DNA from 2 places in the Rhizobium sp. ZPR4 genome. Region 1 is predicted to be linked to the other one. Evidence: riboswitches for the same ligand, from Rfam matches in the RefSeq annotation. Region 1 holds a riboswitch; the other holds the start of a gene.

Region 1 (5,765 bases):
AGCTTTCGTCGCTGTGGTGGAAACGGGCTCGATTGTCGCGGCCTCTGCACGCATCAATCTGACCCAGCCGGGCATCACCCGGCGCATACAGAACCTGGAAGACAGTCTCGGCATCGCCCTCCTCGACCGGCAATCGAAGCCCCTGAGGCCGACGGCGGCGGGACGCGAGGCCTATGAGCATGGGCGCCGGGTGTTGCGCTCGCTCGATGATCTCAAGGCCGGCGTTTCGCCCGGCGGCACGATCGGCGGTGAATTTCGCCTCGGGATCATGCCCTATCTCTCCGAAGCGGCCTTATCCGCTCCGCTTGATGAATTGCGCAGCCAGTTTCCGCAATTGACGCTACGGATCGTCACCGGCTGGTCGCCACAGCTGATCGAGCAGGTCGCGCACAGTCAGCTCGATGCGGCGACGGTCTGCCTGGCGGAGGGGCTGCAGCCGCCCGACAATGTGGTCGGCGAGATGCTCGGAGTCCATGCCGTCATTCTGGTCGCAGCGCCCTCGCTCGGCGTTCCCAAGGAACCAAGACTTGAAGATCTCTCCCGCTTTCCCTGGATCATGAACCAGAGCGGCTGCGGCTTCCGTGCCTTCATTCAGCATCGCTTCGAAGCCGAGCGCCTGCCCTTCGATGTCGGGGTCGAGGCCATGAGCGCCGATCTGCGCATGTCGCTGGTTGCGCGCGGTCTCGGCATCGGTGTCCTGACGCCGGCCGCACTGGCGGACAGCCGCTGGCGCAATGCTATCGAGATTATCGAGGCCCCGGATTTCACCCCCAAAGTGGTCAATTGGCTGGTGCACCGCCCGCCGGCTGGGCGTCTTGCCCGCCCAATCGCGACCTTCGGTGAAACACTGGCGGAAGCGCTGAAAGCGAAGAGGCCCTTCTTGACCTGAACCCGGCAATCAGACGCCGGGTCTGTTGACCATCGCCTCGATATTATAGCCATCGGGATCGAGGACGAAGCAGGCATAGTAATCCGCGGTGTATTCCGGACGCGGGCCGGGAGCACCATTCTCCTTAGCGCCGGCTTCGAGCGCGGCGCGATGGAAGGCATCGACTTGCGCCCTATTCTCAACCCGGAAGGCGACGTGCAGGTGCGTCAAAGGTTGTTTGCTACCGGTGTGCTGGATCTCGAACAGGCTGCCATCACCGACGTCGAACGCCCAGAACACGCCTTCCTTTCCGAAGGACAGGCCGTACCCCAAGGGCACGAAAGCCCGCTCATAGAAAGCCTTGCTCCTATCGAGATCGCTGACTTCGATGGTTATGTGGTCGATCAAGGCTAGTTCTTCCCCCCAATGATACAGAGAACAAGCGAGTCAAACTGGGGGTTGGAGCGGGTGAAGGGAATCGAACCCTCGTATTCAGCTTGGGAAGCTGCTGCTCTACCATTGAGCTACACCCGCCTGCATCTTTGAGATGTCCAACAGTTGGCGGCCTCTGTCAAGGCCGGTCGGTGGACGTCTAGAGCCGGAAGTGCTTCGAGAGCTTCAGGCCCTGTGCCTGGTAGTTGGAGCCAAGGCCGGAGCCGTAGAGGCTGCTCGGCTGTTCCAGCATGTGTTCGTAGATCAGGCGGCCGACGATCTGGCCGTCCTCGAGGATGAAGGGCACCTCATGGCTGCGCACTTCGAGCACCGCGCGGCTGCCGCGGCCGCCGGCCGGCGCATGGCCGAAGCCCGGATCGAAGAAGCCGGCATAATGGACGCGGAATTCGCCGACCAGCGGATCGAACGGCGTCATTTCGGCGGCAAAGTGCGGGGGAACGTGCACCGCTTCGCGCGAAACGAGGATATAGAACTCGTCCGGGTCGAGGATCAGCTCGGTACGGCCACGGCTATAGAGCGGCTCCCAGAAATCGAAAATATCGTGCTGCGCCTTCTTGTCGACATCGACGACCGCCGTGTGGTGCTTGCCGCGATAGCCGATCAGCCCTTCCTTGTCGCCGGCGAGGTCGATCGACAATGCAATGCCGCCGCCGGTGATATTCGGCTTCTTGCTGGCAACCAGCGTTTCCGTCTCGTGCAGCGCCAGAAGTTCCGGCTCGGTGAGCAGGGCCTGGCCGACGCGGAAGCGGATTTGCGACAGGCGCGAACCACGACGCACGACAATCGGGAAGGTGCGCGGGCTGATTTCGAGATAGAGCGGGCCGGAATAGCCGGCCGGGATCTTGTCGAACTCCTGCGCCCGGTCAGTGATGACGCGGGTAAAGATGTCGAGACGGCCGGTGGAGCTCTTCGGATTGGCCGAAGCCGACATGTCTTCGGGCAGGTCGAGGCGCTCCATCAGCGGCACGATGTAAACGCAGCCGGTCTCGAGCACTGCGCCTTCAGAGAGATCAACGACGTGGAGCTTCAGCCGGTCGAGCTTGTCGGCGACCAGATGCGACGGGCCTGGCATGAAGCTGGCGCGGACGCGAAAAGCATGCGAGCTGAGCCGCAGATCAAGGCTTGCCGGCTGGATCTGATCGACATCCAGTTCTCTCTCGCTCGTCAGCCGCCCCGTTTCGAAGAGCGCTGCAATGGCGCGGTCGGCCAGAATTCCAGTATTGCGAGCCATCATGCTTCTCTCATAATTTGCCGCAGACAAAACCAAACTCGGGGAATTGACGCAAGCCGTCAACGGCAGTATTGCAACTTATCCCGTGGTGATTTGGCCGGTCGGCTTGCAGCCACGTTAAACAAATGGCTAAAAAGACCGGGGTTGAACCGGTCTGCTTTCGCGACCGGTTTTTTTGTTTTGAAAGTGGTGATGGCATGAGCAAGACTTGGCGCCCCGCAACCCAGCTCGTACACAACGGAACGCTTCGTTCGCAGTTCGGCGAGACCTCCGAAGCAATCTACCTGACCCAGGGCTTCGTCTATGACACCTCGGAAGCGGCGGAAGCTCGCTTCAAGGGCGAGACGGACGGTTTCATCTACGCCCGCTACGGCAGCCCGACCAACGACATGTTCGAAAAGCGCATGTGCGCGCTGGAAGGCGCTGAAGATGCTCGCGCCACGGCTTCGGGCATGGCCGCCGTTTCCGCCGCCATCCTCTGCCAGCTGAAGGCAGGCGATCATATCGTCGCTGCCCGCGCCCTTTTCGGCTCCTGCCGCTGGGTGGTCGAGACGCTCGCGCCGAAATACGGCATCGAATGCACGCTGGTCGACGGCCGCTTCACCGAGAACTGGGAAAAGGCCATCCGCCCGAATACCAAGGTCTTCTTCCTCGAAAGCCCGACCAACCCGACGCTGGAAGTGGTCGATATCTCAGCCGTCGCCAAGCTCGCCAACCAGATCGGCGCCAAGGTCGTGGTCGACAACGTCTTTGCGACGCCGCTCTTCCAGAAGCCGCTGGAACTCGGCGCCCATATCGTCGTCTATTCCGCCACCAAGCATATCGACGGCCAGGGCCGTTCGCTGGGCGGCGTCATCCTCTCCGACAAGCAGTGGATCGACGAGAACCTGCAGGACTATTTCCGCCACACCGGCCCGGCCATGTCGCCGTTTACGGCCTGGACGCTGCTGAAGGGCATCGAAACGCTGCCGCTGCGCGTTGCGCAGCAGACGGCGAACGCCTCCAAGGTAGCCGATTTCCTCGCCGAGCAGGGAAACAAGGTCGCTCGCGTGATCTATCCGGGCCGCAAGGACCATCCGCAGGCCGATATCATCGCCAAGCAGATGAGCGGCGGCTCGACCCTCGTCGCCTTTGAGCTCAAGGGCGGCAAGGAAGCGGCCTTCAAGCTGCAGAACGCACTGGAGATCGTGAAGATTTCCAACAATCTCGGCGACTCGAAGAGCCTGATCACCCATCCGGCCACCACGACGCACAAGAACCTCACCGACGAGGCCCGCGCCGAGCTCGGCATTTCGCCGGGCACCGTGCGCTTCTCCGCCGGCATCGAAGACAGCGCCGATCTGGTCGAGGATTTCGCCCGCGCGCTCGAGCAGGTTTCCGCCTGATATCAATCGAGCCGCCCGGATTTTCTCCGGGCGGCTCGACCTGCCTTCATCTCATCGGGCGATGGCAGGAACGGCAGCCGTCAGCTGGCGGCCTTGAACTGAACCCGACCGTTGTTCAGGAAGACCATCTTGTCGAACAGCCCGAGATCCAGCGGATTCGGTAGGCGAACATCCGCAAGATCGGGCACGGGTTTCAGCGCCGGATCGTAAGACCGGTCGATCTGCGAGATGAAGACGACGATCACACCTCCCGCACGCGCAAACGCCTTCAACGTCTGAACCTGGATCATCAGTTCCGGCTTCTCACGCTTCTGATCCAGCAGCTGCAGAAAATCGATCACCGCCAGCGTGCCGCGCGACGCCTGGGCCAGCCTCTCGACGATATAGTCGCCACTGATGGCGTCGGAATTGTCGAACTCGAACAGATCGGCAAATTCCGCGTGATCGGCACCGATGACCGGGAAACGGTCCAGAACGACCTTTTCCGTGTCCTCCAGCGTGAAGAAGACGCTGCGATTGCCGGCCTTCATGGCTTCGACGGCGAGCCTCAAGCTCATCAAGGTCTTGCCATGGCCGGGCCGCGCGCCGACTAACACCAGATCGCCCGGGCTCAGACGCGAATACAACTCGCCGATTGGCACGGCTGAGCTGGTTTTACTTGCAAGCAAGCTCCAGCCTTCAAAACCTTCACCAGCCGCGACGCGATCCAGCGCGGCGTGCAAGGGGATATTCTGCTGGCGAGACAGGAGCTTCGCCTTACGCTTCAAATGATAAACAGGGGCAGAAAGCCTCATCTAAACCTCCTATTGCGAGCAATGACCGCAACCCCTCCTTATGCCAGGTGCTCAAACAGTCGGTTTGGATATCGACGGCCCCGCATGAAATATACTTTCCCGAGTGGAGGGGGGAGGCACGGGCCATGCCAGAATCAGATCATAGCCGAAATCCTCCTGGCAGGGAATCCGGGCAAGTTCCCTCCAAGGAACATAAAGAAAGAACAGGGGTTATATGGCCGGGAGATTTTAACAGCCGGTGATCAGATGTGACGACCGATCATTGAAGTGCACCAGCAATTGCGGCAAGCGTATCTGCCCGCCGCATGCTCCGTCAGCGGGCATTATGGTAGACGAGATTAAATGACGAGCGAAACAAGATACTTTGAGAAGAAAGGACTAACCTTTTTCATCGGCCGTAATAGCTGAATTTCAGAACGGTCCGGCACCATGAGCCAGATTTCATCACGCCGTTCCTTGACGGAATGGATTGGTTATAGGATACCGCTAAATATCCCGCGCTTTGCGGGAGCGGTGGAAAGCGGATAATATGCCGCAGACTTGAAAATGCTGAAACGACAATGAGGGCTTCATGGAGCGCTCAACGTTTCAGAGCAGTGGCAAGGTATCAGGCATGTATCGCGCCCTAACACGCGACATCGAAGTGGTTGTAGAGCCGTTTTATCTGGAGGAGCAATCCGATCCGGACGATGATCGTTATGTCTGGGGATACCGCATCGTCATTTCCAACCACTCGGAGCAGGCCGTGAAACTGGTGACGCGCTACTGGCACATCACCGACATGAACGGCATGGTGGATGAAGTGACGGGGCCAGGCGTCGTCGGCGAGCAGCCGCATCTGAAACCCGGTGATACCTATGAATATTCTTCCGGCTGCCCGTTGGACACCCCGTCAGGCATGATGTTTGGCCACTACCAGATGGAAACGGACGACGGGGAACTCTTCCATGTCAAGATCCCCGCCTTTTCGCTGGATACGCCGAACCTGTTGCGCACGCTGAACTGAGCCGCCGCAACCGGGCAGCGTCAAGCCG
Region 2 (5,765 bases), 920 kb from region 1:
TGGTGCCGCCGCACATTACCGCCGGCACCCGCGTCGTCATCGCCACGGAAGACAATTCCTACGTCGAGCGCGCCAAGGACTGAGCGATCAGCTTCTTTCCGTATTGAAAAACGCCCCGTCCCGGTGACGGGGCGTTTTTCGTTTTGGGCAAATTGAAGCCAGAGCGGCGGCGATGCGAGGACTTACCCTGCCGCCCTAGTTACGGCGCGCTTGGTTACGGTGCACTGGCCTTTTTCTCATCCGTCTGCGCAGCACCGGCAGTTTCGGCAGGCGTTGGCATATCGGTGCTGTGCTCATGCGGAGCCAAGGACTGCAGGTGCAGGACGCGCGGCGACATGGCGTGCATGAAAGCATCGGAGCGGCCGATATAGATCAGGGTTGCATCCTCCAGTTCTGCCAGCAGAGCAAAGGCCTTCGCCTGAACTTCGGCCTCCAGCCCTTCCAGGGCATCGTCGAAAACGACCCATTTCGGCTTCGCGAGCAGCAGATGCGCAAAGCCGACGGCCTTCTGTTCTTCTGTGTCGAGCAATCGATCCCAGCGGGCCTGCGTGTCGAGACGGCTCTTCAGGCGGCCAAGCCCCACCTTGTCGATGACGGTATCGACGGCGGCATCGTCATAGGCGTCCCGATCGTCCGGAAAACAGATTGCCTCCCTGAGCGTGCCGGTCGGCACATAGGGCGTGTGCGGCACAAACAGCATATCGTCCATCGGTGGCAGGCTGACCGTGCCGGAACCGCTGTACCATTGATGCGCCAGCACCTCGAACAGCAGCCTGCGGTTCACGCCGTGATCGCCGTTGATCATCACATGCTCGCCAGCATTGATCGTCACGGTACCTTCCGCGATCCGGAAGCCGTTTTCCGTCGCCTCGTCATTGGTCTTCGTCGAAATCTCCAGATCGGTCCAAACCATCGTGCCCGGTGCCGCCTTTTCGAAGACGAGGGTGTGCGGCATCGGCGTCTTGTCGTCCATTTCCGTCAGCGCCTTGCGGAAATCGGTCACGCGCATCAGCGTGGCACGCCATTCGGCAATCGGGCCGAAATTGGCGACATACCAGCGCAGCGCGGAATTGACCTGATTGAAGGCGCCAACCGCCACCATCAGCTGGCCGAAGGTCAGGCCGCCGGAGAAATAGGCGGGCGCGGCAACGAGGATGGGAATGATCAGCACCAGCCAGCCGTAGCCGGCAGAAACCCAGGTAAGATTGGTATTGGCAATGGCGAGCTGGCGGATGACGGCAAGCACGGCTGATATATCGAGATTGATCCGCCGGCGCTCGTTCTCCTCGCCGCCGGCAATCGTGATCGCCGGCATGTGCTCGTTGGCATGCATGAGCGCGAAGCGCAGCTCAGCCTCCTTCGAATAGCGATCCGCGTTCAGCCGCACCAGACGGCGGCCGACGAATTGACTGAGGAAGGACGCCGATCCGGCATAAAGGATCGCCGCCCAGACCATATAGCCCGGAATGGAGAAGCTCATGCCCCTGAGGTGAAAAACCATGCCGCTGGAGAGCTCCCAGAGCACGCCGATGAAGCTCAAAAGCAGGATCGTCGCCTGCACCAGGCCGATGGCCAGACCGGTCGAGCTTTCGGCAAGATTGCGGGCGTCCTCATGCAGCCGCTGGTCGGGATTGACGCCGATAAGACCGGAGGAAGCAAGGCGAAGCGCACGCTTGGCCTGCAGCCATTGATCGACCAGATCGCGCGCCAGCCCTTCGCGCATATAGAGCGCGGTCATCTGGTTGAGCCAGGCCTGGACGACGTTGAGGACCAGCAGCGAGCCAGCTATGATGCCGAAGACGCCGAGCTGATGGAAGAAAGCGGAAATATCGCGCCTTGCCAGCGAATCGTAGAAGGGCGCATTCCAGCTATTGAGCAGCACCTGGACATAGGCCGTGACCAGAATGATCACGAAGAGCGCGACAGTCAGGGAAATGATCTTGATGCGAACAGCCGAATTCCAGAAAGCGGAGAACATCATCCTCAGCCGAAAGAAAAGGCTCAAATCGTATCCGACCTGTTCGTTTCCCTGGATATTCGGCTTGGCTTGCTTTTCAACTGCCATCAGCACTTCCCTGCGACGCGTCCCGTCAGTTAATCATGACCCGCCCTCATGTCCACCCTTGCAATAGATCGGTGGGATCACATTCCTATATACACGGTTTCGCGTCTTGAACCGAATAAGGTCAGCAATTAGCTTGCACTCGAAAGATTGAGAAAGCCTTCCGATGCAATTCCAGGGAACTGCCGACTATATCGCCGACAAGGATCTGATGGTCGCCGTCAACGCCGCCATAAGACTGGAGCGCCCGCTTCTGGTAAAGGGCGAGCCCGGTACGGGCAAGACCGAACTTGCACGCCAGGTGGCCGCCGCCCTCGGCCTCGACCTTATCGAATGGAATGTCAAATCGACGACGAAGGCCCAACAGGGTCTCTACGAATACGATGCAGTCTCTCGCCTGCGCGACAGCCAGCTCGGCGACATCAGAGTTCATGATGTCAGGAACTATATCCGCCAGGGCAAGCTCTGGCAGGCCTTCACCTCACCGAAGAAGTGCGTGCTGCTGATCGACGAGATCGACAAGGCCGATATCGAATTCCCGAACGATCTCCTGCAGGAACTCGACCGCATGGAATTCCATGTCTACGAGACCGGCGAAACGATCCAGGCCGCGATCCGCCCGATCGTCATCATCACCTCGAACAACGAGAAGGAATTGCCGGATGCCTTCCTGCGCCGCTGTTTCTTCCACTATATCCGTTTTCCCGACATGGAGACGCTGAAGCGCATCGTCGAGGTGCATTATCCCGGCATCAAGCAATCACTCGTCCATGCGGCGCTGACGCAATTCTTCGAAATTCGAGACGTGTCGGGCCTGAAGAAGAAACCCTCGACCTCCGAAGCCCTCGACTGGATTCGCCTGCTGGTCGCCGACGACGTCGATCCCGAAACGCTGCGCGCCGATGCGAAGAACGCGCTGCCGAAGCTGCATGGCGCATTGCTGAAGAACGAGCAGGATGTCCATCTCTTCGAACGGCTGGCCTTCATGGCGCGAGGGCAAGGAAAATAATGCAGCCGGATGCCGTCAAGGTCCTGATCTACGCCGTTCGGGATGGACATTTGCTTGTCTTCGACGAGCCGGATTTCCCAACGATCGAACCGCAGGTGCCGGGCGGTACGGTCGAGGAAGGCGAAGATCTGGCTCTGGCAGCAGCGCGCGAATTTGCCGAGGAGACCGGATTGATTGCGGATGCCATTCATCCCCTCGGCGTTAGTGATTATCGATTTGAAAAGAATGGGCGTAGCCATCTCTATCGCCGGCATTATTTTCGCTGCCATGTGCCTGAAGCGACACCGGCCGAATGGCATCATTTCGAAACGATGCCCTTTGGCGGCGGCGAACCCATCCGCTTTCGCTTTTTCTGGATACCGGTTGCCGAAGCGCGGAAGCGCCTGGGCTACGACATGGACGCACTTCTCGACCATCTGTGAGGGAGAAACGACACCAGAGAGCGGCCGCACGGGCGACCCGTTAGCCCATTGACCCGCCGGAATGACAGGTTTATGAAATCTCTCTCGTGGTGATTTGGCCGGCCGGCTTGCAGCCACGTTAAATAAGTCGCTAAAGGGCCGCGTGCGGACCGGTAGCGATTCATGATCGCGGCCGGTTTTTTTGTATTTGGCGAGTGAAAAGATGCCCATCAAGATTCCCGATACGCTCCCCGCGTTTGAAACCCTTCAGAATGAGGGTGTGCGGGTGATGACCGAAACGGTGGCGTTCCGTCAGGATATCCGCCCCCTTCAGATCGGGCTCTTGAACCTCATGCCGAACAAGATCAAGACCGAGGTCCAGATGGCGCGCCTGGTCGGCGCATCGCCGCTGCAGGTGGAGTTCTCGCTGGTGCGCATCGGCGCGCACAAGGCAAAGAACACCTCCGAGGAGCATCTGCTTGCTTTCTACGAGACCTGGGAAGAAGTGAAGCACCGCAAGTTCGACGGCTTCATCATCACCGGCGCGCCGATCGAGCTGCTGAACTATGAAGACGTCACCTACTGGAAAGAGATGCAGGAGATCTTCGAGTGGACCGCCACCAACGTCCATTCGACGCTGAACGTCTGCTGGGGCGCGATGGCGGCGATCTACCATTTCCACAACGTGCCGAAATATACGCTGACGGAAAAGGCCTTTGGCGTCTATCGCCACCAGAACCTGAAACCCTCCTCAGTCTATCTCAACGGCTTCTCCGACGATTTCGCCATTCCGGTCTCGCGCTGGACCGAGGTAAAGCGCACCGACATCGAAAAAGTGCCCGGCCTGCAGATCCTGATGGATTCGAGCGAAATGGGCGTCTGCCTCGTGCACGAACAGGCCTGCAACCGGCTCTACATGTTCAATCACGTGGAGTATGATTCCACCTCGCTGGCGGACGAATATTTCCGCGATGTGAATGCGGGCGTGCCGATCAAGATGCCGCACAACTACTTCCCGCATAACGACCCGGAAATCTCCCCGCAGAACCGGTGGCGCAGCCACGCGCATCTGTTCTTCGGCAACTGGATCAACGAGATCTACCAGACCACGCCGTATGATCTGGAGGAGATCGGCCAGGAAAGGACCTGAGGCTTGTTCATTCCCTTCTTCCTGAAACTGAAGGAAGCGAAGGTGCCGGTGACGCTCCGGGAATTCCTGTCGCTGCTCGGGGGAATGGAAGAAGGGATTGCCGATTACGACGTCGAGGCCTTCTACTATCTAGCCCGCGCGACGCTGATCAAGGACGAGCGCTTCATCGATCGCTTCGATCAGGTCTTCGCCGACTATTTCCGCGGCGTGGAAGCGATCGGCGGCAATACCGAGGGCGATGTGGTCGAGCCGAGGGCCATACCCGAGGAATGGCTGCGCAAGCTCACCGAGCGGTATCTGACCGAAGAGGAAAGACGAGAGATCGAGGCGCTCGGCGGCTTCGACAGACTGATGGAGACGCTGCGTGAGCGGCTGGCCGAGCAGAAGGGCCGGCACCAGGGCGGCTCGAAGTGGATCGGCACGGCAGGCACCTCGCCCTTCGGCGCCTATGGCTACAATCCGGAAGGCGTGCGCATCGGCCAGGAAACATCGCGCCACCGCCGCGCGGTAAAAGTCTGGGATCGGCGCGACTTCCAGAATCTCGACGACGGCGTCGAGCTCGGCACCCGCAACATCAAAGTGGCGCTGAAACGCCTGCGCCGCTGGGTGCGCGAGGGGGCAGCCGAGGAGCTGGATCTCTTCGGCACCATCCGCTCCACCGCCGAGCATGGCTATCTCGACGTCCAGACGCGGCCGGAGCGCCGCAACGCCGTCAAACTCCTGATGTTCTTCGATGTCGGCGGCTCGATGGACGACCATATCCGCGTTGTCGAGGAACTCTTCTCCGCCGCCCGCGCGGAGTTTCGTCACATGGAATATTTCTACTTCCACAACTGCCTCTATGAAGGTGTCTGGAAGGACAATCGCCGCCGGCGCGTCGACATTACTGCAACGACGGACCTGATCCGCACCTTCGGCCCCGACTACCGTGTCGTTTTCGTCGGCGACGCCTCGATGAGCCCCTACGAGATCACACAGCCCGGCGGCTCGGTCGAGCATTGGAACAAGGAGGCAGGGCAAGCCTGGCTCGCCCGGATGACCGGCCATTTCCGCAAATGCATCTGGATCAACCCCGTGCCGGAAAGCTATTGGGGCCATACGACCTCGATCTCGATGATCCGGCGGCTGATGAGCGACCGCATG

Evidence for each region. A riboswitch is a leader RNA that binds a small molecule or an ion and turns the genes downstream of it on or off. The one in region 1 is predicted to bind S-adenosylmethionine.
Region 2: linked by a shared signal. The riboswitch ahead of metA (homoserine O-succinyltransferase) and the one ahead of ABOK31_RS00740 (O-succinylhomoserine sulfhydrylase) in region 1 are both predicted to bind S-adenosylmethionine.

What each region holds. Positions count from the first base shown of each region.
Region 1 is NZ_CP157967.1:144,127-149,891, reverse strand. Features, by position in the region: gene ABOK31_RS00760 (LysR family transcriptional regulator) at 1-889, shown strand, start outside; gene ABOK31_RS00755 (VOC family protein) at 899-1,276, opposite strand; tRNA gene ABOK31_RS00750 (tRNA-Gly) at 1,329-1,402, opposite strand; gene ABOK31_RS00745 (2'-deoxycytidine 5'-triphosphate deaminase) at 1,461-2,555, opposite strand; SAM riboswitch at 2,628-2,706, shown strand; gene ABOK31_RS00740 (O-succinylhomoserine sulfhydrylase) at 2,750-3,937, shown strand; gene ABOK31_RS00735 (DNA helicase) at 4,018-4,731, opposite strand; gene apaG (Co2+/Mg2+ efflux protein ApaG) at 5,345-5,737, shown strand; gene ABOK31_RS00725 (Hsp33 family molecular chaperone) at 5,758-5,765, opposite strand, start outside.
Region 2 is NZ_CP157967.1:3,290,778-3,296,542, forward strand. Features, by position in the region: gene efp (elongation factor P) at 1-83, shown strand, start outside; gene ABOK31_RS15890 (ABC transporter ATP-binding protein/permease) at 215-2,065, opposite strand; gene ABOK31_RS15895 (MoxR family ATPase) at 2,229-3,071, shown strand; gene ABOK31_RS15900 (NUDIX domain-containing protein) at 3,071-3,493, shown strand; SAM riboswitch at 3,570-3,647, shown strand; gene metA (homoserine O-succinyltransferase) at 3,696-4,622, shown strand; gene ABOK31_RS15910 (VWA domain-containing protein) at 4,626-5,765, shown strand, end outside.